Regions from separate parts of the Candidatus Electrothrix sp. genome, predicted to be linked through region 1. Evidence: riboswitches for the same ligand, from Rfam matches in the RefSeq annotation. Region 1 holds a riboswitch; each other region holds the start of a gene.

The links. A riboswitch is a leader RNA that binds a small molecule or an ion and turns the genes downstream of it on or off. The one in region 1 is predicted to bind cobalamin.
Region 2: it holds a riboswitch for cobalamin, as region 1 does, so the genes downstream of both, L2082_RS06235 (TonB-dependent receptor plug domain-containing protein) here and L2082_RS16870 (sirohydrochlorin cobaltochelatase) in region 1, are expected to answer to the same signal.
Region 3: it holds a riboswitch for cobalamin, as region 1 does, so the genes downstream of both, thiC (phosphomethylpyrimidine synthase ThiC) here and L2082_RS16870 (sirohydrochlorin cobaltochelatase) in region 1, are expected to answer to the same signal.

The regions. Positions count from the first base shown of each region.
Region 1 covers NZ_JALAAI010000143.1:767-8,659, reverse strand. The annotation lists gene L2082_RS16895 (hypothetical protein) at 88-414, opposite strand; gene L2082_RS16890 (hypothetical protein) at 438-689, shown strand; gene L2082_RS16885 (Lcl C-terminal domain-containing protein) at 794-1,213, opposite strand; gene L2082_RS16880 (caspase family protein) at 1,310-2,188, opposite strand; gene L2082_RS16875 (hypothetical protein) at 2,191-2,865, opposite strand; cobalamin riboswitch at 3,036-3,227, shown strand; gene L2082_RS16870 (sirohydrochlorin cobaltochelatase) at 3,442-4,353, shown strand; gene L2082_RS16865 (FecCD family ABC transporter permease) at 4,384-5,421, shown strand; gene L2082_RS16860 (ABC transporter ATP-binding protein) at 5,414-6,214, shown strand; gene L2082_RS16855 (ABC transporter substrate-binding protein) at 6,264-7,148, shown strand; gene L2082_RS16850 (hypothetical protein) at 7,289-7,690, opposite strand.
Region 2 covers NZ_JALAAI010000025.1:16,477-30,448, reverse strand. The annotation lists gene L2082_RS06285 (universal stress protein) at 1-776, shown strand, start outside; gene L2082_RS06280 (MBL fold metallo-hydrolase) at 841-1,935, shown strand; gene L2082_RS06275 (response regulator) at 1,945-2,634, shown strand; gene L2082_RS06270 (ComEA family DNA-binding protein) at 2,670-3,029, opposite strand; gene L2082_RS06265 (bifunctional sulfate adenylyltransferase/adenylylsulfate kinase) at 3,759-5,486, shown strand; gene L2082_RS06260 (TolC family protein) at 5,677-7,035, shown strand; gene L2082_RS06255 (YHS domain-containing protein) at 7,205-7,552, shown strand; gene L2082_RS06250 (efflux RND transporter periplasmic adaptor subunit) at 7,608-9,683, shown strand; gene L2082_RS06245 (hypothetical protein) at 9,768-10,859, opposite strand; gene L2082_RS06240 (ATP-binding protein) at 10,868-12,010, opposite strand; cobalamin riboswitch at 12,185-12,373, shown strand; gene L2082_RS06235 (TonB-dependent receptor plug domain-containing protein) at 12,545-13,972, shown strand, end outside.
Region 3 covers NZ_JALAAI010000128.1:852-9,791, forward strand. The annotation lists partial or broken gene L2082_RS16115 (cation transporting ATPase C-terminal domain-containing protein) at 1-197, shown strand, start outside; gene L2082_RS16120 (hypothetical protein) at 347-799, shown strand; gene L2082_RS16125 (hypothetical protein) at 949-1,203, shown strand; cobalamin riboswitch at 1,180-1,351, shown strand; gene thiC (phosphomethylpyrimidine synthase ThiC) at 1,444-2,781, shown strand; gene L2082_RS16135 (hypothetical protein) at 2,921-3,388, shown strand; gene L2082_RS16140 (hypothetical protein) at 3,474-3,812, shown strand; gene L2082_RS16145 (YkgJ family cysteine cluster protein) at 3,823-4,689, opposite strand; gene def (peptide deformylase) at 4,887-5,417, shown strand; gene fmt (methionyl-tRNA formyltransferase) at 5,414-6,355, shown strand; gene larC (nickel pincer cofactor biosynthesis protein LarC) at 6,376-7,575, shown strand; gene L2082_RS16165 (phosphatidylglycerophosphatase A family protein) at 7,578-8,036, shown strand; gene L2082_RS16170 (ABC transporter ATP-binding protein) at 8,087-8,860, shown strand; partial or broken gene L2082_RS16175 (ATP-binding cassette domain-containing protein) at 8,860-8,940, shown strand, end outside.

The sequences.
Region 1 (7,893 bases):
AATCAAGAAGCCCCTCACTTTATTTAATACGAGTCTGCTTCAGCTGTAAAGACGGCATAAGGTACTCAAGGTTGCTCCCCAGGCTGGTTACGTCAGCCCCATTGCGGCATTATGCCGTGGTGTTGCGGGATTACCCCGGCTCTGCATAGATTCATTCTGTGCCTGTGCAGGAGTCTGCTGATCTGTCGCAGCATCATTCTGCGGCAGTGCTGAATCGTTTGAACCTGTCGTCGGATCACCCTGCGGTATTTCTGGATCGTTCTGATGTATCGCAGCACCATTCTTCGACGGTGCAGAATGATTCGTACCTATCGCTGCATCATGCAGAGACAGGAAATAATGACGGTGCGCAATATTTTTGTCATTATTCGGTAGTATTTTGTCATGATTCGACAGAAATTCATCATCATTCATAAGGGGATGGTCATGATCCCCCTGTGACGCGACATTATCCCCTTGTGACGCAGGACGATCCCCTTGTGACGGGACATGATCCCCAAGGGGAGAATCATTCGCCCCTGGTGACGCGACATAATCCCCAAAGGGAGAATCATTCGCCCTTGGTGACGCAAGATGCTCCCCTGGTGACGGGATGTAATCCCCAAGGTGTTACCTTGGGCTGGCTACATATAGCCCCTTTGGGGCATAGTGCCATCGTCATCGTAGGGGCACGGCGTGCCGTGCCCTGACGGCGAAATGCCGGATTCCACATACCCCGAAGGGGTTATACAATTCCAGCACGGGGTAACACCCCGTGCATCACTCGCCCCTTGGGAAAGGCAAAAAAACAAAATCACTGTCCGCCGCGCACCAACCGAACCGCATAGTTGTTGTTGCGGTTGGAGGCGCTGGAAAGGCCGTTGCTGAAATAGACGTACCATGCGCTGACCGAGAGGTCGGCAAACGACGACCCGGACCAGTACCAATCAGCTACTGTATTCGGAAAAACCTGCTGATTGATCGTCGGCCTTGCAGAACCCTCGTTGCACCAACCACTCTCTTGGTCTTTTCTTCCCTTACTGCAATACACCAAGGTTTTCAGCTCATCAATGGTTGGCATCCGCCAATCAGCATGGCCTACATATTCAACATTCTTGAAACGCTGCATCGCATCATCCCATGTATACGTTTTGACCTCGCCATCTTCGCAGTTATCACCGGACAAACCTTCTGAACAGCGTTTCCACATCAAACCGGTTTTTGTGTCCGTTATCGTGCCATCGCCGTGATCAATATATTGCCCGATTGTCCTGTCCTGCTGCGGTACGGAAGTGCGAACAGGTTCTACTTTTCCACTACGTTGCGCAGCCTATTTATTATTTCCCCGCCACGCAAAATCATCCCTCCTGCGTTGTTCTGTCTGTGTCACCACAGGAGGAGGCTCCTTCTGTTCCTGCAACGCCTTGGGCACCAGCAGAAAGTCCCCCCACTCATGCCCTGTCATCCGAATATCCCCGTACTGAGGTGTCTGCGGAGCATTCAAAGCCACCGGTCGCCTGATCAGGTCAAAAATGGTATACCCGTCCAGAATTTTTTGATTCTCCCGCAAAGCATCAAGAAATGCCTTGGCAAAAACTGAATGACTCCCTCCTCCGGCATCCCACACCGGCTCTTCACCGCCCGAGGTCAAGGCAGTGCGGGAACGTCTTTCCTGCATTCGCCGGAGCAGTTCGTCCAATCCTGACCCGTCCGGCAGTTTCGCCCCGGAATCCCGTGTCAACAGGCTGCCCGAATAACAGGAATCCGCCACCACCAGCACATGTTTGGCCCGAATTTCCTTCAGCATACTGGTAATTCTTGATGTCGGAATCCAGAAAATATCATTGTCTCTTGCCGCATCAATCGGCTGCCAATATTCAACACCGGTCTTCTTGTTGAGATACCCGTGACCGGCATAGTAAATCAGCAGGTTGTCCGATTCGCGGTTTGCCGTACTGCGCAGTCCGGTTATAGCTTCCATAGTCTGCTGCCACGTCTTATCCAGAAGCAATTCAACCTCAAAGCCGTACTGTTTTTCCAATACCTCAGCCACTGCCAGAGCATCTGCTCTCGGTGTTTTCAGCGGCGTGAGATACTTATAATCCTGATTGCCAATCACCAAAGCATGAAAACGACCAAAGGAAGAAGCAACTGCCGAACCAGCAAAAATCAGAATAACCAAAAAAATACACAGCAATCTTTTCAACATGATCACTCCCCTGCCCCTTCTCCCTTTTGCCGCAGTTTTTCCAATGCGGCACGGGCATCAGCTGCATCCTGAGTTCTTCCGTTTGCTGCCAACAACTCCGCAAGCAGAGAAAGATGCGCAGTCCTGTTGATCTCCGGCCCGTACAAATAGGCCAGTCGCGCCATAGCCAGGGCCTCGCCGATACGTCCTTCTTTCTGCCACACCCTGGCAATATTCGCCAAGTGTACTGCGGCATCAGCAGAAATCATGCCGGGTTTGTCCAGCGTTGCCCATTCCTGATCAAGAGCGACTTCGCTCTCAGCTCTTTCCTGACGTGACGATCCATCAAGCTGCACATGAGGATCAAGGCGAACCTCTGCTTTGCTCGTTGTTTTTTCACCAGTAGGTGTTTTCTCATGAACCTCCTCTGTCTTCATCTGCGGCGGCCCCTGCCAGAGCATAATCCCAATCAGGATCGTGCCAAACAGGGCAAAGTAGGCTCCAGGCCAGAAATCAGTCATGCGCAAAGTAAACAGGCTTGACTCGACCTCTGCTGAAGCCGTCCCCATTCCAGAACGGGCAAGCTCGGCAGGACGATTGAACAGACGGAACCCCAGATAAATAGAAAGCGCACCTATCGCCAGCACGCTCAGGCGATACACCGTGACATACAGCAGAAACTCAGTTGAACCGGACATAGAACCTCACAGGGTCTCTGTTTGATAAAAATAACGGAAACAAGAAAAGAACAGCAGGAGTGTACAAAAAACAACGGGATTCCGCAAGGTCGGTTTGATAAGCGATAATAAAGGGCAACCCCCAAATTGAGTTAAACACTTCCGCTTGACTTCCCCCCATCCCTTGACTAAACTACCACCTGCTTTCAGGTGTCCGCTTTCATAAATAAAGCGGATGAAAAGGGAACCCGGTGTAAATCCGGGACGGGCCCGCCGCTGTAACCGGAGACAACTCTGCATGATGTCAATGCCTTAAAAAGGTGGGAAGGCGCAGGGAAGGACGAACCGGAAGTCAGAAAACCTGCCTGGAAAAATGTTCAAACACCTCGGCAAAGGTATGAACAATATGGACGTTATCTGGGTAGAAAGGGACATCCCGGATCAATTTTTTAATTGGTCCGGGATTTTTTATGCTCTGCGCGCATCAGAATCCCCCGGTCCAGCAGCACAGGGAGATTCCCGTGGAGTTACCTTTTTTTCATTATGCTTGTACTGCTTTGCAGTACACCAACTGCTTTTGCAAGCAAGGGATGGAAGGTGGAGCATAAAAACGCCATTGTCTTAGCCATGTTTGGCACCACTGTTGAGCCTGCCTTGCAAGGATTGCTCAACATCCGAACCAGGATGATGGAAAATTACCCGGAAACCCCGGTAAAAATCGCCTTTACCTCCAACATCATCCGCAAAATATGGCAGGACCGGGCCAAAGACCCGACCTACAGCAAGGCCCATCCTGAAATCCCGGAAGATGTATTGCACGTCAAAACTGTGCTTGCCACCATTGCTGATCTGCAAAACGTCGGCTACGACACCATTATTCTGCAGCCCACTCACATTGCCATGGGAGAAGAATTCCTTGATCTTGGTACTTATGTGGATAGCCTGATGCGCATGGGCACGGTAAAAAAGAAAAAATACAAGCCGTTTCATAAAGTCGTGTTGGGACGCCCTGCTCTGGGCACCTATGGGTTTGATCATCCCTATGCTGAGGATATTAGCGCAGCCGCAAAGGCCCTGGACAAAGACCTGGCAATGGCAGCCAAAGAAAACGCTGCCTTGGTCTACATGGGACACGGTAATGAACATTTTCCCTCTGGAGGTGCTTATCTTGAGCTTGCCCACCGGATGCGTGAACGCTCCCCGGAAACAGTCATCCTGATAGGAAATGTAAAGGGTTTTCCCTCGCTTGAAGATGTGATTGACAAGCTGAAATTAGGCGGGATACAAAAAGTAATATTGAAACCTTGCATGGTTGTGGCCGGAGATCATGCCATGAATGATATGACTGGCACTGATGTCGAGAAACCATCCTGGCAGATGACCCTGGAAAAGGAAGGCTTTGAAGTTATTACGGTCAAAAAAGGCCTTGGTGAACTGGATGCCTTTGCTGATATTTTTGTTCAGCATGCTGCTGATGCGGCCGCTGATGCAGATATCGTGCTGAAGTAAGGTTGCGTACAAGTGGACAAAGGTAAATCTATGGCAGCACGACCGGTATCTACACTTATCACAGGAGCAGGTTTGCTCCTTCTCCTGCTTATTTCCATTGTGATGTCAGCAACAATGGGATTTATGGAGATCCCGGTTGCAACGGTATTGCAGCTTATAACCCATGCCCTTTCATTGGGAAGCGGAGATATGGCTATGGACCCGATTGTGACAGCAGTGGTCATGGATGTACGCCTCCCCCGTATCCTGGCGGCAGTGCTGGTCGGAGGCATGCTGGCCCTCTGTGGCACGGTTTTTCAGGCCATTCTTCTCAACCCACTGGCTGATCCTTACACCTTGGGCATTTCTTCCGGGGCCGCTTTTGGTGCCTCTTTAGTTATTGTGCTTCAGGTTGTGGGCTGGATGCTGCCAACAAGCTTTTCTGTGCCACTTTTTGCCTTTTTGGGCAGTATCGGAACCCTGTTCACAGTACTGGCTCTGGCTTCTGAAGACCGCCGCCTTTCTTCAACCAGCCTGATTTTATCCGGCGTGATTGTTGCCGCTATTCTTTCCGCAGCCATAGGTTTTCTCAAATTCGTTGCTGATGAACAGGTCGGCATTATTATTTTCTGGCTCATGGGTTCCCTGTCCGGGATTTCCCGTCAGAATATTCTTCTCCTGCTGCCTGCCATCCTGATCGGCATGACGGTTTGTCTCTTTTATAGCCGTGATCTTAACATCATGGCCACTGGAGAACGGGCTGCCATCACCCTTGGTATCAATACTGTCCGCCTGCGCTGGGTTCTTCTCATTACCTGCTCCCTTATGACTGCACTCTGTGTTTCAGTCTCAGGCATCATTGGCTTTGTCGGGCTCATTGTGCCCCACCTTCTCCGCCATCTTCTGGGCCCGGATAACAGGCAGTTGATCATCCTTTCTACCTTGGGCGGCGGTCTGCTCCTGCTGGTGGCTGATACAATTACCCGGGCAGTGCTGCCTGCCGAAGTTCCCATTGGTGTACTGACAGCCCTTATCGGTGGCCCTTTTTTTGCCTATATCTTCAAGAAACGACAGCAGGAAAATGGCTGACTCTTCTTCTGATATTCTCTGGCAGCTGGACCAGGTCGATTTTGCCTACAAAAATCAACCTGTGTTAGCAGAGATACAGCTCGCCCTTTCTGCGGGCAAATGTTATGGCATCCTCGGCCCTAATGGCAGTGGAAAAACCACCTTGCTTGATCTGCTCTGTGGGTTATCCCCCCCTGATAAGGGAGACCTGCTGTATCGTGGAACTCCACTGTATCAATGGCAGAAACGGGAACTGGCAAAACGGGTCGCTCAGGTACCCCAGGATTTCCAGGTTCGCTTTGGTTTCTCAGTCCGGGAAGTAGTGGAGATGGGACGCCACCCCCATCTTGGCCGCTTTGCCTCTCTGACCAGCCAAGGGCATGCCCTGGTTGATGCCGTGATGGAAGAGATGGGCGTGGCAGGATTTGCATCGCGCTCAGTCACCCGTTTGTCAGGCGGAGAAAAACAGCGGGTTGCTGTGGCCCGTGCCTTGGTCCAGGACCCAGAGGTATTACTCCTTGATGAGGCCACCTCTAACTTAGATATTTACCATTCCCTGTCCATCCTTGCCCTGATTCGTCGCCGGGTTGTTGAACAAAGTTTGACAGTGGTTGCTGCAATCCATGATTTAAACCTGGCAACGTATTTTTGTGATGAGTTAATCTTCTTAAAAAACGGACAAATTATTTGTCAAGGCCCCACTGACCAAGTGCTGCGGCCTGACATTATCCAGAAAGTGTACGGCGTGGAGGCACAGGTTCGGAAGGATGCCTTTTCCGCCTGCAACCAAGTGAGTTACCGACTCCCTGCTTAGTCATCGAATAAATAATTTTCATGAGTCTCCAAAAACCAACGAGGAAAAAATGTTGCAACATTATCTTATTGCTTTCCTGTTTTCTTGCCTGCTCACAGTTCCGGCCTTTGGCACTCCTATTATTGATAAGGTCGGCAAGGTGATTCAGCCGGACAAGCCCTTTCAACGGATCATTTCCTTATACGGAGCACATACCCGTAACCTGATTGATATGGGGGCTGGTTCACAAATCATTGCCATAGGGCGGAGTGATAAGCAATTGCCGGATCTCCCTAAACTCAGCTTTCGTGATGATCCTGAGCGGCTCTTGGCCCTGAAGCCGGATCTGGTGCTGATTCGTCCCATGCATAGTCGAGCATATCCACAAATAGTGGAACGCCTTGAGGCAAGCAACGTGGCAGTGGTCTCCTTGCAACCTACCTCAGTGGATGAGATGTTCCGCTATTGGGAATATCTGGGTATTCTCAGCGGACACCCGGAAGAAGCCTCACACATGATTGCCCGTTTTGGTGCTGGTCTTGTAGAAATCAACCGCCAGGTAGAACGTATCCCAGAAGAGAAGAGGAAAAAAGTCTATTTTGAATCTATCCACAAACGAATGAAAACCTTTGCCCTCCAATCCATGACAATATTTGTGTTGGAATCTGCTGGTGGTATCAATGTGGCCCAGGATGCGGTCCAGGTTCGTAAAAGCAACATTGCAGCCTATGGGAAGGAGCGTATTTTCTCCAAGGCAAAAAAAATAGACGTCTTTCTGGCTCAAGAAGGACGGATGAATAAGGTGACCACGGAAATGATCCGTAATGAGCCTGGATTTCAGGTTATTAAGGCAGTACAGAATAACCAGATCTTTCTTGTTGATGAAAAGCTGGTCTCACGGCCAACCATGGGGTTGCTGGAAGGGATTACGCAGATTTTCAAAATACTCTATTAAAGGAATCGTCAACTTGAGGTGAGTAAAAAAGGACGGAACAGGTTCGCTCCTACGGCAATTCCCAAATCAAGAGAGAAAAAATAAAAAAAGGCCACTCACGCTCTCTGCGAAAGTGGCCTCTCAACTTAAAACAAGAACTATTATTCAAAGTTAAATTTCGGTGCAATAAAATTTGGTACGCCCTCAGGGTTCATTGGATCCTGCATTGCGTTCATCTGCGCATTCATAGTCGCTGTCCGGGTCGCTGCCATTACTTTGGTACTGACTGCATTACCTATTGTATTTCTGAACTGTGGCATCAAAGGAAGCCTCTTGACCTGTTCTGCTTTTACAATATCTCTTGTCTTTATCATCATTTCTTGGATAATAGATGGATTTGGGCCAACATTCATTCTAATGTCTTCCACTACATTCTGGATGTCTGGATCATCAATGGTCAATGGAAGTTTTATACTCTGCGCTTGGGCATATTGAACAGCAAAAAATGCTGTAAAGGAAACAATCAAGGCGAGTTTAACAGATATTTTTTTCAGTTTCAGCATTTCTATCTCCTTTTTTTAATGAAAACTATTCGTTATATTCATTTTGGAAAGTTATTACGATAACGTTCTATATCCCTTGCTTAATATGACATGAGTAACCTTTCAGGGCATTAAAATTTAAATATTTTTTGTACATTCGTACAGAATCGTACAGAAGGTATTTCTTATCACTCCTGTACGATATCTGTAATAATCTTAGCCGC
Region 2 (13,972 bases), on a different contig from region 1:
TGGCTGAAGTTGATTCCCAGCGAACTGAAAGCACCGTTGTCCAACAACGCAAAGCACGAGCTGGAAAATACCTGAAAGATGCCCGCTCACGTCTTATACGTAATGGCTTTCCTGAAAAAAACATTACCTCCTGTGTTCATGCTTCAAGTAAAGGAATAAGCAATGCCATCCATAATTTTGCCAAAGAAAACATGTATGATGCTCTACTGGTCGGCAGAAGAGGCGTGGGAAGAGTCGGCGAAATGCTCCTAGGAAGTGTTTCTGCTGATATGGTCAGAAGATGTCATGAAATTCCTCTTTGGATTATTGATGGCAATGTCTCCTCCACCCGATTCCTCCTTGCTGTGCATACCTGTACCCATTCGCTCATGGCTGCTGATCATTTGGCATTTATCTTAAAAGATAATCCAAAGACTGAAATCTATATCTACCATTCGCTGGCCGCGTTTGGCTCAACACCACCCAATGAGGCTGAAAAATTTCATAGCCGTTGGGGAGCGAAATGGTGCGAACAACACCTTGATATAGAAACATGCCTGTACAAAGCACATCGACAGATCCTGATCGAAAATGGCATCTCTGAAGACCGCATTGTCCAGCTTCCTCCACGCCGGGGTATCCACCCCAGCCACGACCTGCTTCGCCAGGCAAAGAGGCATCAATGTGGCACTCTTGTCATTGGACGCAGAGATCGGGTAGATAAAGGACTTCTTGGTGGTGTCTCTGATCGGACAACCAAAAATGCTCAAAATATGGCGGTCTGGCTTGTTGGTTAGTTAGTTTGGTGAGTTGGCAAGGTTAACTTTATCAGAACTTCATCAGGATAAGGGCAAAAACAACATGAGAGAGGGTGTAATGGAACCTGTTGAGTTAAAAAAGAATGTCTGGTGGATAGCCAACCGCTCAGATTCACTGCTGGAAGTAAACATTTATTTACTCTGCTATCCTCATCCCAAGGGCCAGGCCAACATCATTATTGACCCTGGCCCAGGTGAATTGCTCACTGTTCTGCAAAAGGCTGTTCGTCCAATTATAGGAGGGCTGGAAAATATTCACGGGGTGCTTATTAATCATCAGGACCCTGACGTTGCACCCAATGCTGCTTTTCTCCAAAAACTGAATCCAAAATGTATGGTGGTTGCCTCAGAAGATACCTGGCGCCTTATTCATTTTCTCGGGCTCAAGGCATCCCGGTTTAAGGCAGTGGAAACCTACCGGAATAACCGGGCAAAGATGCCAGGCGGCAACAGCTTAATCTTTGTTCCCTCACCTTTTTGCCATTTTCGCGGGGCCATGATGTATTATGACGTTGCGAGCAGGATCCTTTTTTCCGGTGACCTGTTTGGCGGACTCTCCTACTCCCATGACCTTTATGCTGACGAAACATCCTGGGAGGGTATTAAGACCTTTCACCAACTCTACATGCCTTCTCGTGATGCCTTAAAACTCGCTGTTTCCCGCATTAGAAATCTTGATCCTCCCCCTGAGATGATAGCTCCTCAGCATGGATCTCTGATTCAGGGAGATTTACTCCGCGACTTTATTGATCGGATGTACAATCTGGATGTGGGACTGGACCTGCTCATGGCAGGCGAGAAAGAAGAAAATTACCTTGGGGCCATTAATGAAATTCTGGTTGAACTGGAAAAAGAAGACTCCTCTGAATCCATTGCCAAAGGGATAGCAGCACTGAATAAGGATCAATCATTTACCAAAATCCTGACTCTTGAAAAGAACCGGGTAACTTCGTTTAAAGTGGATCCTCCTGTTGCGGTAAAAAACCTCTTAACCCATCTCCGTGAAGACGGGGGTACTGAGCTGGAAAGCCTGGTTAATCTTATTGCACTAAAGACCTTAATCGGACGCAATATACCCATTGGCGACATCCTGCCCCAGGCCGGTGGAGAGCAAGAACTTCCTGATTATTTTGAGTAATAAAGACTTATGAGCCGCAAAAACATTCTGATCGTTGATCGTGACAAAGAGTTTCTGCTGGAATTGCGGGAGTCGTTAATTCCCTTTAAAAACGTCTATCAACTGGCCTTTGTCTCCACCCTTACCAAGGCCCGTGAGATTCTGCAAAAATTTACCGTTCATATGGTCATCGCCAATGTTCAGCTCTCAGGAGAAAGCGGCGTGGAATTGCTGCTCTGGGTTCGCCGCTGGCATGCAGAAACATATGTTGTCCTGTACAGTAACGAGCTGACAGAAGAGATTAAACGGGCAGCCTATCATAGCGGTGTTTCAGCCATTATCCCCTACCCTTTTAAACCGGAAGAGCTGCTCAAAGTACTTGCTGGCATTTTTGCCAAAGAATCCGGCAACTCTTCCTTTCTGGATACCATCCCGCTGGTTGATCTTCTCCAGCTCATAGGCATGGGAAATCATTCAACAGACATCATTGTTATTAATGAAAAAAAAGAGCGAGGCATCATCCGAATACGCTCAGGAAATCTCCTTGAAGCAGAAGCCGCTGGGCAACAAGGAGTGGATGCAGTTACTGAGATGCTTTCCTGGGAGTCACCAACAGTCAAAACTGCCCAGGGAGGGCATGGTCTTCACCTCACTACCCCCCCTGTCCCTCTCCATGATGCCCTTATCCAGGCAGCAACGCGACTTGATGAAAAATCATAATCCTTCCTTTATCGCGCTTCCCTTTGAATATACTTTTATTTTTTGCCAACAGATTTGGTTGATACGGGTTTTTCTGTCTGGGACTTTGGCGTTGTTTCTTTGCCTTTTTTGTTCACAGTAGTTGCAGCTTCAGCCGGGGCATCCTCACCCACTGTAACATCATCCTTAATACGAGCAATCGTTTTTTCACCGATTCCGTATACCTCGGCTAAGTCATCAATTTCTTTAAACAGGCCTTTTTCTTCCCGGTACTTGATAATCGCTTCAGCTTTCACCGGCCCTATACCAGGTAATGAAGCCAACTCATCTTTGTCTCCTGTATTGATATTGACCACAGCAGCTGCTGATGTTGCCAGGAAAAAAACAAAAAACAGAGTAAGATACAATAGTCTCATAACGATCTCCTTTTAGATGTGTTCATGTCTCACCTGCTGACACAGGCATTGGGATATTGGGTTAAGGCCTTGCTATCAAATAGCAAACTCTAGAGTCATCCCATTATAGACAGATCTCTCGCTAAAAGTCAACAATAAAGAATCCACCCCCAGAGGGGGTGGTATTGGTTAAGCCCAGAGGGCATTTGTCTACTTGGCTCCCGTTTCCAAAACACCCTCGCTGATAAAATCAGCATCAGGAAACTTAACGATCTTCAACTGTTGCCGAAATGATATTTTGCATACAAACAGCTTCACTCACCATGCATAGCCGAGGCATCTTGTGGACATAGCGCAATAACACGGGACAAACTCAAGATTGATCCGTTGATAAAATGCGACATCTACATAACCTGCCCTTTGCGAAAACATGACTGTTCAACAGGCAGAGCCGTTGAACTCTGACCACCCCCAGAGGGGGTGGTTTTCTACGATGAAATAAAATTATAAGTTCTTAAACCCGAAAAAATTTTCCTTGTCACACAGCAAAATTTCTTTTTTACAATTTCAGCTTTTTTTTTCAGAAGATACCCGGTACAGTCTCCAGAAATGTACCAGCTTTCATGTTTTCTTATCCTCCCCCAAGGGGAAGAATGAAAATTTATACGAAAGCATTGCCTGCTTTCATGTTTTACTGTCTCCCCCCCAACGGGGAAAACATCGTTAATAACCATGTCAAATACATCTCTCATGAAAAAAGCCCCTTCCCATACTCCTTCTTGCTCTGCTCTTTCTTATTCTGAAAGCCTGGTTGTTCATTCCTGCCGAGCCAATGAACTACGAGCTGAGGCTGTTCACCTCACGTCAACAGACCTGAACAGGCGCCAAGTCCGCGATCTTGAGTCCCTGCTCAACCGGGGATTTTACCCGCTGGCAGGCTTTTTAGGCCAAGAGGATTATCAGAGTGTGCTCAAAGATATGCGCCTGGCTGATGGTTCTGTCTGGCCCATTCCGGTCTGCCTTGATGTGACCGAAAAATTTGCAGCTTCCCTGCAACCAGGACAACGGATTGGACTCAATGATCAGGAAGGTTTTCTTCTGGCAATCCTCACTGTCAGTGATATCTGGAAGGCAGATAAAAAAGCCGAGGCCCAAGCTATCTACGGGACAACAGACCCTGAACAACACCCCAGTGTGCAAATCCTGCTCACTGAAGTCAAGGACTGGTACATAGGCGGGACAGTGGAAGGCATTACCCTGCCACTTCATTACGATTTCTGCGAGCTTCGTCTCACACCGGCTGAAAGCAATCGTCGCTTTATCCAGTACGGTTGGCGACGAGTGGTTGGATTCCATACCAAAGAATACCTGCATTGCGCCCATAAAGAAATGGTCTTGGCGGCTGCCCGGGAGACCGGCGGCTCTCTTTTTCTTCACCCAGTGGTAGGTCTGGATCACCCTGGTAATATGGAACATTACACCCATGTGCATTGTTACCAGGAATTTGTTCAGCATTTTCCCCGTAATATGATTCAGCTGGGCGTTATCCCGCTGGCGGAACGAAATGCTGGTCCCCGTGAGGCACTTTGGCATGCCTTGATCCGCAAAAACTACGGATGCAGCCATTTCATGGTGGCAGATGATCACGGCGACCCCTTTGCCGATACCCATAACGATCTTTTTTATCCCCGGAAAGAAGCGCAACAGCTTGTTGCCTCTATGGCAGAAGAGACCGGCATTGCAATGGTTCCGGAACGGGCCATGGGATATGCAGAAGAGCAGAAAAAATATGTGTACCTTGCTGACACACCTGATGAAAAAGTAAAAAACATCAGTTCAAAGGAACTCAAGCGACGCCTGGAGCAGGGAGAGAATATCCCGGAATGGTTTTCCTTTCCCAATGTTGTTGACGAGCTACGTCACTCCTTTCCTCCCCGGTCCAGGCAAGGATTCACGGTTTTCCTGACAGGCCTGTCCGGCTCAGGAAAATCAACCATTGCCAAAGTCCTGATGGTTCGTTTTATGGAGATGCGTGATCGCCCGGTCACCCTGCTGGATGGTGATATTGTCCGCAAGAATCTCTCCTCAGAACTGACCTTTTCCCAGGAACACCGAAATCTCAATGTAACCCGCATTGGCTTTGTGGCCAGCGAAATCACCAAAAACGGTGGCATCGCCCTCTGTGCCCCCATTGCCCCTTACGAAGAATCCCGCCAGGAAAACCGGCGCCTGATCAGCCGTTATGGTGGCTATATTGAGGTACATATCGCCACGCCCCTTGAAACCTGCGAACAACGGGACCGAAAAGGACTGTATAAAAAAGCACGGGCCGGGATTGTCAAAGGAGTTACTGGTATTTCAGATCCCTATATTCCTCCTGCTCATCCGGAAATAACTATTGATACCTCCACAATGACCCCGGCCGAGGCTGTGCAGGAAATCTTTCTTTATCTTGAAGAACAAGGATATATTCGGTAAGCACCCCTTGAAGCCAGCCTTTCTGTTGTACTAATATTGTATGCTGACATTGTATTGGCTCGCTGAATATGCTATACCCTACTTAGTGGTTCCTTTAAAAAGGGTTCCCGCGTCCCAAGGGACAGGGGATTGAAAATATTATTCAGCTGTTACGCCACAAACAGCATGGTATCAGCCCCGGAGCTTCGCAATGAACCGACACACTGCCACCTTCCACATTGCCTTGGTTTTTCCGGTATTGCCCGTATTAGCAATAGTACTGGCAATAGTACTGGCAGGTATCCTCAGTATCCTTCCTGCCCTTTGCACAGCTGAAGAAGCTGAAACAAAGAAAAAAAAGGATACAGGGATTCTCTCTTCCTACCTTGAGCAAGCCCTGACCAATAATAATGCCCTGCTTGCTGCACGAGCAAAACTGCGAGCCAGCAGTCATAAAATTCCACAGGCAGGTGTGCTGCCAGATCCCAAGCTCACTGTGCAGTATTATCTTGAGCCTGTTGAGACACGAACCGGACCGCAACGAGCAGCCTTGGCTCTCAACCAATCCCTGCCTTGGTTTGGGAAACTTGTCCTGTTGCGTAAGCTTGCTGATCATGACCAGGCCCTTGCCCATGCCGAGCTGGCTGCCACTGAACTGGATGTAACCCGGCAGGTCAAAGAGGCTTATATTGCCTATAGCTTTCTCGGCCGTTCCCAGGAAATCCTCTCAAACAACCTCGAATTACTCCGTTACCTGGAAGGTATTGCCCGTGACCGCTATACCGGCGGCAAGGCCACCTATTTTGATGTGCTCAAGGTACAGATTGAGCTGGCCCAGATCCAGGACAAGGTTCGCACCATCAAGGAGAGTGCTGTTCCTTTGCGCATACGTATCAACAACCTGCTGGGTGTTGCTCCTGAAAGATCCCGTCCTGTTCCAAAGTATCTTCCAGAGATCTCCCTGAAAAAAAAGCCCACTACACTACACTCTCTTGCTCTTAAAAATGCTCCCCTTCTGCAAGCGGCCCAGGAACGTATTACCAAGACAGAAACCAAAACCAAGCTGGCTCAAAAAGATTTTTATCCGGATTTTACTTTTTCCCTGAAAACCATCCTGACTGGGTCCGCAGAATACGGTGATCCCCCGGACAGTGGTGATGACCCGATTATTGCCGGAGTCAGCATGAACCTGCCCATATTCCGGGAACGCCGTCATGCCAAACTCGCTGAACAAAAAGCAGCTGTCCAGGAGGCGCAAAGCCGGAAATCTGAACAGGAACGAACCATACAAAATCAGATTGAGCAGGGCCTGTATGCCTATCAGGACGCAAAACGCAAGGTTGCTCTGTATCGGGAAGAACTCCTGCCCAAGGTCAGACAACAACTGGAAGTGGCAGTCAGTGGCTTTCAGAGTGGTAAAAATTCCATCCTGGAAATCATTGATGCAGAAAAAAGCCTGCTGACTTTTGAGCTGGCTGAAAGCCGGACCCTGGCTGATCAGGCCCTGGCTGTGGCCCAGCTTGAGGCCCAGGTTGGGCTTGTTGTAGCAAACTGGCAGGAACAGCCCTGAGGCAGACAAAAAAGAGACAAAAGCCTACTAAAAAAAACAAGGAATCCACCCCCCGAGGGGGTGGTTTTCTACGATGAAATAAAATGAAGAGTAATAAAAGCAACTCGGGTTCTCGGAACTGTTCCGGATCCCTGTCACCCAATAAACATACATAGAAAGGAGTTCCATTATGCGTATCTTAAAAACATCCACCCTTGCTGGTTTTTGCCTTATCCTGCTGTTAAGCCTTGCAGGCAATGTCTTTGCTGAACCCCAAACCAAGTGCCCGGTCATGGGCGGCGATATCAACAAAGAGATCTATGCTGATTATGAAGGAAAACGGGTCTATTTTTGCTGTGCAGCCTGTGTTCCCCAATTTAAGGCAGACCCGGAAAAATATCTCGCCAAGTTACAAGAGATGGGTGTAGAACCCGAGGCTGTCCCAACAGAAGACGGTGATGCGACACCTGATGATGCAGATCCAGGCGAACATGCAGCCCCTGAAGGGCATGCGGATCATAGCGAAGACGCAAAATAACCCCACCATCCTGCCCCGCTGGGGCAGGATAACACATGCAACGAGGTAAAAAATCATGCGGGATCTTTTTCTTCATCTGATCATCCTGACCTGCTCTTTCCTGCTCTTCTCAGGAACTTCTTTTGCTGAAACAGATCCTGCTGACCATGAGCATGGCCCGGAAACTATCTGGACTTGTTCCATGCATCCGCAGATTCAACTGCCGGAATTTGGTCAATGCCCCATCTGTTTCATGGATCTGATTGAAGTCAAGAAACAAAGTAATGAAAAACGCTTGAGCCTCCGTCAAATCTCTCTGGACAGTCAGGCACAAAAGCTGGCCGAGATTGCTGTACAACCGGCGACACGGAAAAGCACAGAGAACGACAGCAACGCCAAGGTGCAAATATTCGGTCGAATCGACTATGATGAAACCCGCCTCAGCACCATCACCTCCTGGGTGGACGGACGTATTGACAAGCTCTTTGTTGATTACACCGGAGCCACTGTGCAACGCGGGCAGGCTGTAGCTGCCATCTACAGCCCTGACCTCTTCACAGCCCAGGCCGAACTCATCCAGGCGACCAAGGAATACAAACGTACCCGGCAATCCGGCAATGAACTGGTTAAAACGATGTCTCGTCGTACCCTTGAAGCAAGTCGGGAAAAACTGCGCCTGTTGGGCATCGGGAAAAAGCAACTCCAGGCCATGGAAGCTCTGCAAAAACCCACCCGTCATATCACCCTCACAGCCCCGCTGGCTGGCATTGTGATTGAAAAACATGTCAACGAAGGCATGTATGTCAAAACCGGCAACCCGGTGTATACCCTGGCTGACCTGAGCAAGATCTGGGTAATCCTTGAAGTATACGAAACAGACCTCCATGCAGTGAGCATGGGCCAACAGGTCGGGTTCACAGTGGAAGCCTATCCAGGTACTAATTTTCAGGGCAAGGTCGCCTATGTTGATCCGCTGGTGGATGAAAAAAATCGAACCGTTCGGGTTCGCCTCCATGTTGACAACCAAAACGGCAAACTCAAACCTGGTATGTTTGTCCGGGCTGAACTTATCCTGCCCACAACCGGGCAAGTGGAAAAGCCGCTTCTTATTCCAGCCTCAGCTCCTCTGCTCACAGGCAAACGAGCCCTTGTCTATGTCCAGGTCCCAAAACAACCAGGAACCTATATAGGCCGTGAGGTGGTGCTTGGTTCACAACGTGGGGATTTTTATGTTGTTAAAAGTGGTTTGGAAGAAGGTGACTTGGTGGTTGTTCGGGGCAACTTCAAGATTGACTCAGCAATCCAGCTCCAGGCCCGTCCATCCATGATGAATCCCTCAAGCGGAACAACAAAGCAAGGGGATAATGCATTACCAGAGCTGTTTGCCTCCCGACTTGATCTCCTGAACCAACGTTTTGTTGAGCTGTCCAGAGAGATCCATAAACAAGACGCTGGGCAATATCGGTCTGCACTTCAGAATTTCACCAAGGCTCTTGCCGCCATTACTGAAGATACGCTCAAAGAAGACGAACGGTTGAGCTGGCAGGAATTTGCCATGCTCCTGAAAAATGATGCTATCCTCCTGCAAGAGGCGGAAAGCACGAAAGAAGCGCAGGAAATCTATGCTGAATTTGCCGAACATTTTCACCAGGTCAGAGAGCGTTTCGCTATTGAGGATATTCCGGCAGCCCAGGCCGCCTCTCCAGAACTTCAAACTAAGGTGGGTGAACTCCTCAAAGGATACCTGATCCTGCAACAAAACCTTGCCGCAGATAATGAACAAGTTGCCCTGGATTCAGCAGATGCCCTTGCGCCGTTGACCCAATCCTTAACAGCAGCTCTTCTGCAAACAGGCACCGAAAAAGCCGGGAACCTGGCGGCCCGCCTGAAAAAGACTGTCCGGGAATTGACTCAGGCTCAAACAATGGCTGACCTGCGCACAAGCTTTTCTCCCTATAGTCAGGCAGTGGTTGAAACCGTAGAGACTTTTGGCAGCAATGATCATACCTCTTGGTTTGTCCATTTCTGTCCCATGGCCTTTGATAACACCGGTGCTTCCTGGCTGGCCCCTTCAGAGGAAATCAGCAATCCCTATTTTGGCGCAATGATGCTCCGTTGCGGAGAAGTGCGTAAGCAGCTGACTCAGGAGTGAGCCGAATTGAAAAATCCGAAGCAGACCTTCCAATACGAATAATTCTTTGTACATCGGAACAGGAAAAACCCAAGAACGGGCTGTTCAGCTGGACAACAGTCCCTGCAAAAATGCAGCAACCACTGCGGCCCCGCTCTGGTTGCTCCTGTCGCGCCAAGGCAATTGACAAAGCCTTGTCAGCATATCTGATAAATCCTGCTGACAAAACGCCTCTTCTGTCAACGGCAGGGACGGCATTTCCCGATCTATGAAATCCGCCAAAGGCCGGGATTCCCGGAACCATTCCCGGCTGATATAGGCAAAAGGAATGCCAGCCTGATAGACCTCTGCCAAGGTGGAATACCCCACCTTGCCAATCATCGCATCACAGGCTGCAATCAGATCAGGATGACGGATGGCGGAATCCGAAGGCAGCAAGAAGAGATTTTCATCCACCTTGATCTCTTCTCCGCCCTGCCCTGGCAAGACAAAGCAGAAATCCCTGCACGCCCTCATTCGGACCAGAGGCAAGTCCGTTCCGGCAATCCCACCCATGGTCACCAGGATAACCTGTTGTTCTTCCTGCAACCCGAGTTGCTTTCTGATTGCTGCCCGTTCCTGCGGACAAACCCGAGCAGCACGGGCGATTGGCGGTGCCACCAGATCCGCCTGAATATGATAATCCGCCTGACTATACAGACCTTCCAGGTAAGAAATAATCCCGGCGAATTCCGGGTGCGAAGCAAGATAAGGCTGATAGATCCAGTCCCAGGTGAAATTCTCCAGCAACACTGAACGCACCTGAGAGCCGTACTGTTTCCGGGCCTGGGTCGCAGCTGCAATACCCACTGGCGCAATATCGCAAAGTACCAATTGGCAATCTGCAAACAGGGCTGCCAGCTGATCAAGCAGGTCGGTTCGGAGGGGATAAAAGGCCAGCAGTTGCTGCACGGTTTGGTCAAGGTCCTCACGCAGGGCATCGTGCTGCACCAGCCCAACATCAGTCTGCAAGGGGTAAATCTCGTGCGAAGCGGTCAATGACTCGGCAAAGAACCAGGCCGGAGCCGTGCTGATGATCCGATAATGCATCGGTACACGTTGGGCCAATGCCTCCATCACTGCGCAGGCCCTGGCAGCATGTCCCAGACCATGTGGGGTTATGCAGCAGCCAATGTGGAGAGGAGAAGGTTTCTGCATAGCCTTGTTTAAAGTTCCAGATCAACCGGGGAACAGACATGAATTCTTTTTTGTATTGCATAGGGTTCATCAACCGGAGCAACAACCCATGCCGATGCAGGCTGCACCGCATCAATCAGCTCGTAAAACCCCCGTGAAGGCTTTGGAGCTTTGGAGAGCTTGCATTCAAAAAGATGCTTTTTCCCTGCCCTCTCCAACATAAGGTCTGTTTCAGCTCCATTAGAGGTTCTGATAAAAGACGGTCGCCAGCGATCATGTTCCGTGATGATATTTTCAATAACAAATCCCTCCCAGGATGGGCCTGCCATGGGGCTGGACAACAAGAAATCATATTCTTCAATATCAAGTAAGGCATGCAGGATTCCGCTGTCCCGCAAATAGATCTTCGGTGACTTGACCAGCCTCTTTTTGATATTTGCCTCCGCAGGAGGCAGTAAACGCACCATGTAGGTCTGTTCCAGGAGTGACAGGTATTTCTTTAACGTTGGTATTGATACATCAACAGCAGTTGCCAATTTACTGTAATTTACCGTCTGACCGTTGTAATGCGCCAAGAGTTGCCATAAGCGCTCAATGACCGGAATCGGTATATTGAACCCCAGATTCGGAATATCCCGTTCCATAAAGGTTCGGATAAAATCACGCCGCCAATCAAAGCTATCCATATCATTTCCAGCCAGAACGCTTTCCGGGAAACCGCCTCTGAGCCAGATATCCGACCATGCCGATACTTCCTTGACTTCCTTGAGCACAAACGGCGTCAGGTCAATATAGGCGATACGGCCGGCAAGTGATTCTGTGGATTGCTTGATCAAATCCCTGGAAGCTGATCCCAAAATCAGGAATCTTCCTGGTCTCCTGACCTTATCTATCTCTGAACGGAGAACAGCAAAGAATTCCGGGAGCAGCTGAATCTCATCAAGACAGATGAGTTGATCCCGATACCGCTCAAAAAAAAGCTCTGGTTCTGAAAGCTTATTCCGATCCACCCGATCCTGTAAGTCGAGATATACTGAAGGTATATCCCTGAGCAGCATCCTGGCTGTTGTTGATTTACCAGACTGTCTTGGGCCGAGAATGGCCACCGCCGGAGAACGGGAAAGCGCATTATGCAGTTTTGCCTCCTGCATCCTCTGTATATAACCATGCATATCGAAAACTCCTGTTATAGATTTACATGATAATGTATAGAAACGTATATACCCTGTCAAGATGCTTCTTTGCGGCCTGAGAAATGACTACCGGCGCATTGCATCGGGCTGATACATACAGGGCTACACGCCCCGGTCTTTTTTCCCTTGCCGCCTGCCTCGGTTCCGGCTATACTCGCGTGCATATTTCAGATGCTCACAACACGAGCTTAATAGGGAACCCGGTGTGAATCCGGGACGGGCCCGCCGCTGTAACCGGGGACGAACGCTGCATGATGTCACTGCATAATCATCTTATGCGGGAAGGCGCAGCAAGTAGGATGAACCGGAAGTCAGAAGACCTGTCTGAAAGTATGACCTGCATGCAAGAGAACAGCATGCCAGGGCCGTCTCGTTCCCCGTGGACAAGGGAGAGATGCGTAGAGTTATTCGTGGAAAAAAAGGGCATCCCCGGATCAATGTATTCAATTGGTCCGGGGATTTTTTTTTGCCTTGTGCAGGCAGCTCCTCGGACATCAAACCAGAGGAGAAAATATGAAGAAGTGTTATTCAGTTCTGGCCTTTCAGCTCATAGCTGGTGCCTGTGCGCAAGCTGCTTTTGCTGATACGATCACGCAAACGCCTGCTCAACAGGCGGTCATGATGGACGAGGTGGTGGTGACTGCTGCGCGGACAGCAGAGCCAAAAAGAGAGGTCAGTGCCAATGTTACGGTGATTGACCAGGAGGCCATTGAGCAGTCCGGTGCCTCTGATGTGGGTGACCTGCTGGCCAAGAAGTCCATCGGCCATATCCATAAATACCCGAACAGCCTGACCTCGGTGGGGCTGCGCGGTTTCCGCACCGATACCCACGGCAATGACCTCCAGGGCCATGTCCTGGTGCTGCTGGATGGTCGTCGGGCCGGGACAGGCAATGTGGCCAAGCTGCTTACCGGTAATGTGGAGCGAATTGAGATCATCCGGGGACCGAGCGCAGTGCAGTACGGTTCTGCCGGGATGGGTGGGGTGGTCAATATCATCACCCGCAGGGCAGAGCGCAGTTCCGTCTTTGCCGAGGCAGGCGGCGGTTCCTTTGGTGCCTACGAATCCCGCATCGGCGGCACCCTGAAACAGGGTGCGTTTGACGTTTCCGGCTCCTACACCCGTTCCGGGCAGGATGCCTATGAAACCGGGACCGGCGAGGAGTTCCATAACACCGGCCTGGATGCAGCCTCAAGCATCAGTGCCAACCTGGGCTGGTCCATAACAGACAAAGACCGCCTGGGCCTGATCGTCACCGCTTCTGAGCTGGATAACAGCGGCAGTCCTGAATATTTCTCTGCCAATGACCTGGACGACAGCACGGACAAGGAGAACTATTCCGTTGATCTGAACTATGCAGGCGCAGACAGCGCAGACCACTGGCAATGGATGACCCGCTGGTTCTTTGGCAAGGACGAGAACACCTGGAATGATCCCACCGGGTCCAATCCGGACGGCTGGGATAACGGCATTGCTGCCATCAACACCACGGATCAGCAGGGTGCTCAGGCCCAGCTAACCGGAACCTTCGGGCATACCAGAATCACCGGCGGCATTGACTGGCTGGACTATGAGGTGGAAAACACCTGGACCCCCAATACAACCAGTTACAGCAACCCGGCAGTCTTTCTCCTGGGCAAGACCACCTTGCCTGACCAGCACCTGACCCTGGATATGGGTCTGCGCTACGACTGGTACGAGGTGGAGGTGGTAGAACCGGCAGGCCGCAACACCGACGACACCCATCTTACGCCCAAGATCGGCCTGTCCTGGCTGGTTACGGAGCAGCTCAAGCTGCGGGCACAATATGCCGAGGCCTTTATGATCCCCTCGGCAGATCAGCTGGCTGCGGAATTCACCCGCTTCGGCTCCCGGACTGTGGGCAATCCCGAGCTGAAACCGGAATCCAGCCGTACCTACGAGGCCGGGCTGGACTTCAGT
Region 3 (8,940 bases), on a different contig from region 1:
GATTATTCACAAATCTCTGGGTGTTTGCCGGGGTCTCGGCTATGCTGCTCATTCAGATGGTCTATACCTATGTCCCGATTATGCAGCAGCTCTTCCACAGCACGGCCATCGGTATTGGCTCCTGGGTCTGGATTATGCTGGCCGGGGTTATCGGTTTTTTGATTGTGGAGGCGGAGAAGAAGTTGCGGGCTGGGTGAACGGGGCGGGAACATGTGGGTTTGCAGTTGCTTTTTGTTGTCGTGACGAGAACCTGTTTTTGTCGTATTATCGAGCCAAAAGGCTACGGAATCTACAGCTACCAACAGGGTGGCGTTTCCATTTATTAAGATTTATAGCAGGAGAAAAGATGGAATTCACACTTGGGTTACCGGGTTTGACTTTAGGATTGATCCTTTTTGGAGCACTTCAATATCTTGCATCACTTTGTATTAGCGAAAGGCTCAAGACAACACTTCAAAAAGAGCACTCCGTTTTCCTTGAAAAATTGAAATGGGAAGTAAAGGCACGCGAACAAGCTGTCAGAGTTGCTGAGTATCTGGCACTTGCAAGAAGCTTGAAGGAAGACTCTCCCGGTTCTGATTTCAGAAAAGCAAACCAAATGTCATGGGAACTTGCCATGTGGCTTCCCGTAGATATTTACAGAGAAATGGTGAAAGCAATCACCAGTCCAAGTGAACGGGAAAATGAATTAACGACCGTAGTCTCTGTGAGAAAGCTCTTGCTAGGAGAAAAAGCAGGAAATTTAACCCCTGAAAATATTGGACATCATGCTCCAGGTATCGGCAAGAAAAATCGTTAGTAGAGTAGATCTGCTTGAGTGCAACGAAAGCGGATAACGAATTGCACAGGAAGAACCCGCTCTGCAAGAGGAGAATCCCTCGCTGCAACAGGAGAAACCCTTCCCGAAGCGGCAGAAATCACCCTGAAGCAGGAAAAAGTCATTCTGCTGTGGGAAAAAATGGTTCTGTAGCGGGAGAAAGTCACCCTGAAGCAGGAGAAAGAGGTTCTGAAGCAGGAAAAAATGGCTCTGTAGCACTGCAACACCATTTTCTCCCTCTGCACCCGCTTATCTTCCGGGAACTCCTTCCCTCAATCCAATGCAGGAAAACATTCCTGATCTTCGCATGCCTGCCCGCCACGCTTGCCAACACTTCAAAAGGTGTTTATAGTAGCCCGCAAACAACATACATAATCTTCAGTTAACGGAACACGGTGCGAATCCGTGGCATACCCAATGCTGTAACCCCTGAAGAGATCCTGCACATTTCATAGTCACTGTTTCTGAATAGAAGCGGGAAGGCTGTTGCAGGGCAGGGGAAGCCAGAAGACGAACTGAATATTCTATAACTATGGAACGCGATGGTAAAGGGTTCCGGAAGAGCAATTGCTCTGCCGGTGCCCTTTTTTTATTCCGGCAGGGCAAGCAGATAATGAGGTAACATCATGCAAACCCAACTCACCCAATTAGAACTGGCCCGAACCGGAAAAATAACCAAGCATATCAACATCGTTGCCCAGAACGAAGGGCTTGCCCCGGAGCTTATCCGAAGCCGGGTCGCAGCCGGAGAAATAGTTATTACCAACCATCCCCTGCGGCCCCAACAAAAAGTCGTGGGTATCGGCACAGGACTCCGTACCAAGGTCAACGCCTCCATCGGCACCTCCTCGGATATCTGTGATCTTGCCATGGAAGTACGCAAGGCAAAGATTGCAGAACAGGAAGGCGCAGATACTCTGATGGAGCTTTCAGCTGATGGGGATTTTGATGCCATCCGGCAGGCAGTTCTGGCAGCTACCAACCTGCCTGTGGGCACCGTCCCTTTGTACCAGGCATTTAAGGAAACCACAGCCAAGTACGCCAACCCTGGGAAACTCGATCCGGAATACCTCTTTGACCTGATTGAAAAGCAACTGGCTGATGGTATCAGCTTCATGGCGATCCACTGTGGAATTAACCAGTATAGCATTGAACGGTTGCGCAAACAGGGTTATCGTTACGGAGGGCTGGTGTCCAAGGGTGGCACCTTTATGGTGGCCTGGATGGATATCAATGGCAAAGAAAATCCGCTCTATGAACAGTTTGATCGGGTCTGTGGGCTGATGAAAAAATATGATGCCATCCTTTCTCTGGGTAATGGCATCCGGGCCGGAGCCATTCATGACAGTCATGATCGGGCCCAAATGGCGGAGATGATCATCAACTGTGAACTGGCTGAATTAGGCCGGGACATGGGCTGTCAGATGATGGTGGAAGGACCAGGACACGTCCCCTTGGATGAGATTGCTGGCAATATCATGCTGGAAAAACGGATGAGTGGCAATGCCCCCTATTATGTGCTTGGCCCTCTGCCGCTGGACAGTGGCGCAGGTTATGATCATATTACTGCTGCTATTGGTGCAGCCAATTCCTCCCGCCACGGTGCAGACCTGGTCTGCTATATCACCCCGGCAGAACACCTTGCCCTGCCTGATGAAAACGATGTCCGGGAAGGGGTTCGGGCTACCCGTTTAGCAGTGCGGATCGGAGATGTTGCCAAATACCCTGATCGTCGGGACAACGAAAAAGCCGCTGCAATGGCCCGACGGGATATGCGCTGGACAGATCTGGAGCAGTACCTGCTCTTCCCGGAAATAGCCAAAGAACTTCGGCAAGCCAAAATGCCGGAAAAAAGCGACACCTGCACCATGTGCGGTGATTTCTGTGCCATGAAAAAAGGCACTGAGGTTTTTCAAGATGATATGGCCGGAGACAAGATCACCCAGGCAAACAAAGCAGCCTAACCCACTAACTCACTGGAGTTAAGGAAGGGTAAGGAATAAAAGATGCATTCTCTGCTGTTTTCCATTACATTGCAAAGGTAGAGAATGTACTTTAGGCTCCAGAGCCGAAAAAAAAAACTCAACCCACAGGAGAACAGGTATGAAATTCAAACTCTTGGCATTAGGTATTGTCTTCGTATGCTCAAGCGTACTCAGCAGTAGCGGAGCATTGGCCCAAAACTGTCGAGCTGACCTCATCAATGGAGGGAACGGACAAATCCTTGCCAGCTATGACGGAAGAAACTGTAGCTCAGCCAGCAGGCGCTGTAACAAAAGATTACGAGAGCTACGATTTCAAGACCCCCAATCTTATAGAGATGCCTACTGTGATGTAGTGGATGATAATATCCCTAATGTGGTCCCAAATCCAGATCCCCAACCTCCTGTGCCACAGGGCCATGTTGTCCGTTCCTATGACCGCTGTCAGGCCCCTGGCATTGTTCGCTGCACCCAGGAATGGTCTGACGGAAGGATTGTTACTGAAGACTATCAATGTACTGGCTGTAGAGGATATGGCAACCCGGCAGGCGACCCCTGCGGCTGGAAGTGCTCCTTCCCGCAAAAATAGCCTCATCACAACCTGACCCCAGGCAGCTACATTACCAATAAAATAATCTTTAAGGAATGATCTTCAGACAACAGAGAGGTACTTCATGATGATACTCGGAAAAATTCTCGTATTTCTTCTCGGGATGTGCGTCGCTGTCCAGGTTGTAGCTGCCTTTTACCGAATTATTGATCTCTGGTACACCATTTCCAGCAAATACCCAAGTGTCATCAAAGGCCTTTTTTTCTGGGGTGGTATCAGTGGCCTGATTGCCTTGTTCGTGGGCCAGAGCCTGCGCCCGGCCTTTCTTTGGGGCATGTTATTTTATCTCCCTTTTTATCTTGCCAATTTCTATCTTTTACAAGGGATTATAAGATATCGCTATCATAAAGATGAGCAAGCAATCCATGAAGAAGCTGGAGACCATCAGGAGGAGATTCTTTAACCTTGCCACCTCAACCTTTATTGGCTTTTACAAGCAATTCAAGCTCACAGGCTGCGGCATAGGCATTGATTTCCTCTTTGGCAAATTGTACATAAGGACAGTCGCTTACTGCAAGCAGAGAGTTTCTCAGCATATATCGCCTCCCCTGTTCCAAGGGTTCAAGAATATAACTAAAGATCTGTGGACGACGACAGACCTGGGGGCGCTGACTGTACACACTGCAACGTCCGCTTTGCTCAAGGGCTGGACAGGATGAATTTTTAGGCAGAATCATACTCCAGCCGTTGTGCCAGTGAAAAAGTTCAGGGCTACCAGCTTGTTGAACAGCCTGATAAAAAGGGTGCCCGTCAATCAACAGGCAGGATTCGTTCAGTGCTGCATGACACCGGGTATCAGGGGTATCATGCCGGGCTTGAAGGGCAAAAAGCCCGGTTTCTTCTGCCTGCAAAGGAATCTCAAAAAATGCCTGTTCCATGTCCTGTTCCGGGCCAACACAACAAAGTTGACAATGGCAGGGCGCACAAAGCAGAGAATTAATTGTTTCCAATTCTGCTTCCATAATACGTTGATTGATCAAAGCGGTGCAGGCAGTCACTGCATCCACGGGCTGACCAGCTGTATCCACGACCTCTTCCGGCAATTCGTTCTCTTGCAGTTTTTCCAGCACCTGTAATTGCTTAAGATAGGGACGTATTGCTTTATCCGGGGCTGGATAGACGGTATAGGCCGTCTCAATCGGCTCGGTCATCCCAGCAATAATATCTTCAACCTTTGCCCCTGGCCCGCTAAGCTGATACATAAACTGGACCATAGAAACCAACGGCAAAACCGGCTGCTTGAGCAATGCCAGCCCATCTTGTAAATCTTCTTTTTTCACCCTTTGTTCTCCTGTTATGAATCTGAAATTGTTTTCAAGAGTACACAAGATGGCAGGCGAACACAAGGAAGACCAGTGTTTTTTCTATGCAGCTGAAGTTGCCTTTCTCCTTTACATCAGGCACAAAAATTATTAGTTATCAGCATACGGAAAAGGAATGCATATATTTTTTCACGTTCACGTCTGACATACAAAAAATGGCTATCAGAGAAATAGTAACCTACCCTGCTCCGGTTCTCCGGGAAAAAGCAGTAAAAATAGAAACATTTGACGACAAACTCCAGGAATTGGCCGATGATATGATCGAAACCATGTACCATGCCCAAGGCGTGGGGCTGGCCGGAAACCAAATCGGCATTGCCCGGCAAATCGTGGTTATTGACATCTCAAACCATGAAGGCGAAGAAAGCAAAGTCCAAAACATTGTTATCATCAACCCAGTGATTTCTGAAGGTGAAGGCCAAATTCCAGACCAGGAAGGGTGTTTAAGTGTTGTGGAATACAGTGCCAAAGTGGATCGTTTCCAGAAAATCAGGGTCACCGCCCAGGATGTTGAGGGAAACGAGCTGGATTTCATAGCCCAAGACCACTTTGCCCGCATCATCCAGCACGAGGTTGACCACCTGCATGGGACATTATTCATTGACCGGATAAGCAGTCTGAAACGGAGCCTGTATAAGAAAAAGCTGAAAAAAATATTAAAAAACAAGAGGAAGGGTAAAGAATGAGTGATGCTCTGCGTATAATCTTCATGGGTACCCCTGAATTTGCCGTGCCCAGTCTTCAGGCCCTGCTTGACTGCCCAGACCAGGTCGTTGCAGTGGTTTGTCAGCCGGATCGCAGGCAGGGACGGGGGAAAAAGCTCTGTCCGCCACCTGTAAAAGTCCTGGTGGAAGAGGCAGAGATCCCGGTCTTCCAACCGACCTGTATCTGTGATGATGCATTCATGGGAACAGTCAGCGACCTCCAGCCAGACCTGATCGTAGTCACTGCCTATGGCAGGATCCTGCCTGGCCGTCTGCTCAATCTCCCCCGTTTGGGCACCATTAATGTCCACGGCTCACTCCTGCCCAAGTACCGGGGGGCCGCACCAATCCAATGGGCTCTCATCAACGGCGAAAGCGAGACAGGGGTCACCATTATGCAGATGGACAATGGCGTGGATACCGGAGACATCCTGTTGCCAATCACCATGCCGATTACAGAGGACGATACCAGCGGTACCCTTTTTAGAAAACTGGCTGACCTGGGCGGCCAGGCCCTGTTCGAGGCCTTGTCGAGGATCAAGCAAGGCAGTCTCAGTCCCATCCGACAGGATGACAGCTTGTCCTGTTCCGCTCCTATGTTGAAAAAAGAGATGGGCCAGTTGGACTGGAGTCAATCAGCACAGGAACTGCATTGCCTGATCCGGGGTCTTGATCCCTGGCCCTCTGCCTATAGTTTTATTGACAAACGGCGCTTCCGTTTCTTCAAACCCCAGGTTATTCCAGGTGAGGTCACGGAAAAACCAGGAACCCTGTGTCGGGCTGACAAAAACGGCGTGCTTGTAGCCACTGGTCAGGATTATCTCCTGGTCCGGGAAATCCAGCCAGAGGGCAAAAAAAGGATGTGTGTCCAGGCCTGTATCTGCGGGATGCAACTGCCTGTTGGCGAACAGTTTACCTGAAACTTTTACCCGACCTGCTCATGTCGTCTTTACGCAGGAAAATCTGCTTTCTGGATTGCTTTTCCGGGATCAGCGGCAACATGTTTCTTGGTGCCTTGCTCAATGCCGGGTTATCGCAGGAAACCCTCCTGGCCCCCCTTAATCAGCTGAAACTTCCAGGCTGGAAATTAACCTCTTCCCTTTGCTCCGCATCTGGTTTGCAGGCCACCTTGGTTCAGGTTGAGGTAGATGAGACCGGAGGGCATCGCCATCTTTCTGACATCCGCACAATCCTGGAGCAATCAGAGTTGGATCCTCTTATTAGAGAGCGATCCCTTGCTGTCTTCACCCGTCTGGCTGAGGCTGAGGCCCATGTCCACGGAACCACCCCTGAAAAGATTCATTTTCACGAAGTTGGGGCACTGGATGCCATCATTGATATTGTGGGGGTGGTTGCCGGTCTTGACCTGCTTGGTATAGAGGAGGTGATCTGTTCACCACTCCCTCTACCCCATGGTGGTTGGGTCCATTGCCAACACGGAGATATCCCCTTGCCTGCCCCGGCAGTCTGCGAGCTTCTCAAAGGTTTTCCAGTCTATGGAGTGAAGCTGCAACAAGAGTTAGTCACCCCGACAGGTGCGGCATTAGTTGCTGAGCTGAGTAAATCTTTCGGTCCCATGCCGCCCATGACCCTGGAACAAACCGGTTACGGTGCAGGCAGCATGCAACGCCAGGATGGGCGACCTAACCTCTTGCGCCTGATGATGGGACGTAAACAGGTTGCTGAGGAGGCTCAGCAGGTGGAAGTCATTGAGACCCATCTGGACGACTGGAACCCGGAACTCTGGCCCCATGTTGCGGCCAAACTGATGGAGGAAGGAGCCTTAGATATCAGCCTGACCCCTATGCAGATGAAAAAAGGACGGCCTGGTTTTCTCCTTTGCCTCCTTGCTGATCCGGCCCATGCGATGCATCTCAAAAATATCATCCTCAGCGAGACCTCTGCCATTGGCCTCCGTTTTCACACGGTTCAACGAATGACCCTGCCCAGAACCATCATTGAGCTGACAACCCCCTGGGGGACAGTACGGGCAAAAAAGGTACGTAGCTCAAGGGGGATAAGGATTACCCCGGAATATGAGGATTGCGTCAAGCTGGCAGAACACCATAATATCCCTCTTCAAACAATGTACACTGCAATTGCACAACGTACACAACAACATCCCGATACTCCCGAATAATTATGGATAAACTCTTTCTGTTCATAGCTACTGGTGCTTACAGTGGTTACCTGCCCAAGGCTCCAGGAACCTGGGGATCATTAGTCGGCGTTTTTCTCTGGCTCCTTGGATTACACAGGCTGGACCCCACGACCTATGCAATTATGCTGGCAGCCATCCTTCTGATTGGTACGGCTGCTGCCGGGGCTGCGGAAAAAATCGTGGACCAGGGTGATCCCGGCTTAGTGGTCATTGATGAGATCCTTGGCCAGCTGATTACCCTGGCCCTGGTGCCCTGGCATCCCTTGACTGCCCTTGCAGGCTTTGCCCTGTTTCGTTTTTTCGACATCCTTAAACCCTTTCCAGCAAGCTGGCTTGATCAACATATTCACGGCGGTTTGGGTATCATGCTCGACGATGTGATGGCCGGGATCTATGCCCTTCTGGCCCTCCAAGGCCTGATCTGGCTGGTGGGCAGTTAATATGCATCCGCTACACCTCTATAACCTTATCAATCTGAAGGAGACAGGGAATGCCCTCTCTGCTTGAAGTAAAAAACATGACCCATTATTTTGGGGGACTGCGTGCTGTCCATGATTTCAGCCTCCAGATTGAGCCAGGCCAGATCCACGGCCTGATCGGCCCCAACGGCGCTGGCAAGACCACGACATTCAACCTGATCACCGGGGTGCATACGCCCACCAAGGGGACTCTGACCTTTGCAGGCAAAAATATCCGGGGCAAGGAACCCCATTGCATCGCCTCAATGGGCATTGGCAGGACCTTTCAGAACCTGCTGCTTTGGCGACACATGAACGTACTGGATCATATCCGACTGGCCCATTACTCCCAACTCAGCTACGGCCTGTTTGATGCTTTTTTTGCCACTCGGAAATATCGCCAGCAGGAACAAAAGGTTACGGAGCATTGCTATCGCCTCATGGAGACCTTTGACATCAGCCGCTTTGCCGACCAGATCGTGGGCAACCTGCCCTATGGAGCCCAACGTCGGGTGGAAATGGCCCGGGCCATGGCCACCAATCCCAAGATTCTCTTTCTGGATGAACCCACAGCTGGTATGACACCGGATGAATTAGTCAGGATGATTGCTATTATCCGTCAGGTCCACCGGGAATTCGGGGTGGCTATCTTCCTGATTGAGCATCGGATGAAATTTGTTATGGAACTCTGCGACGCTATTCAGGTCCTGGTTTTTGGTGAGGTCATCGCCCAGGGAGCACCGGAAATTATTCAGAACGATCCTAAAGTCATTGAGGCCTATCTGGGCACGGAGGATATTCATTAATGCAGCTTGTCGTTGAAAATCTCTCGGTTGCCTACGGCAATATCCGGGCCCTGCACGGAATCAGCTTTGCTGTGGACCAG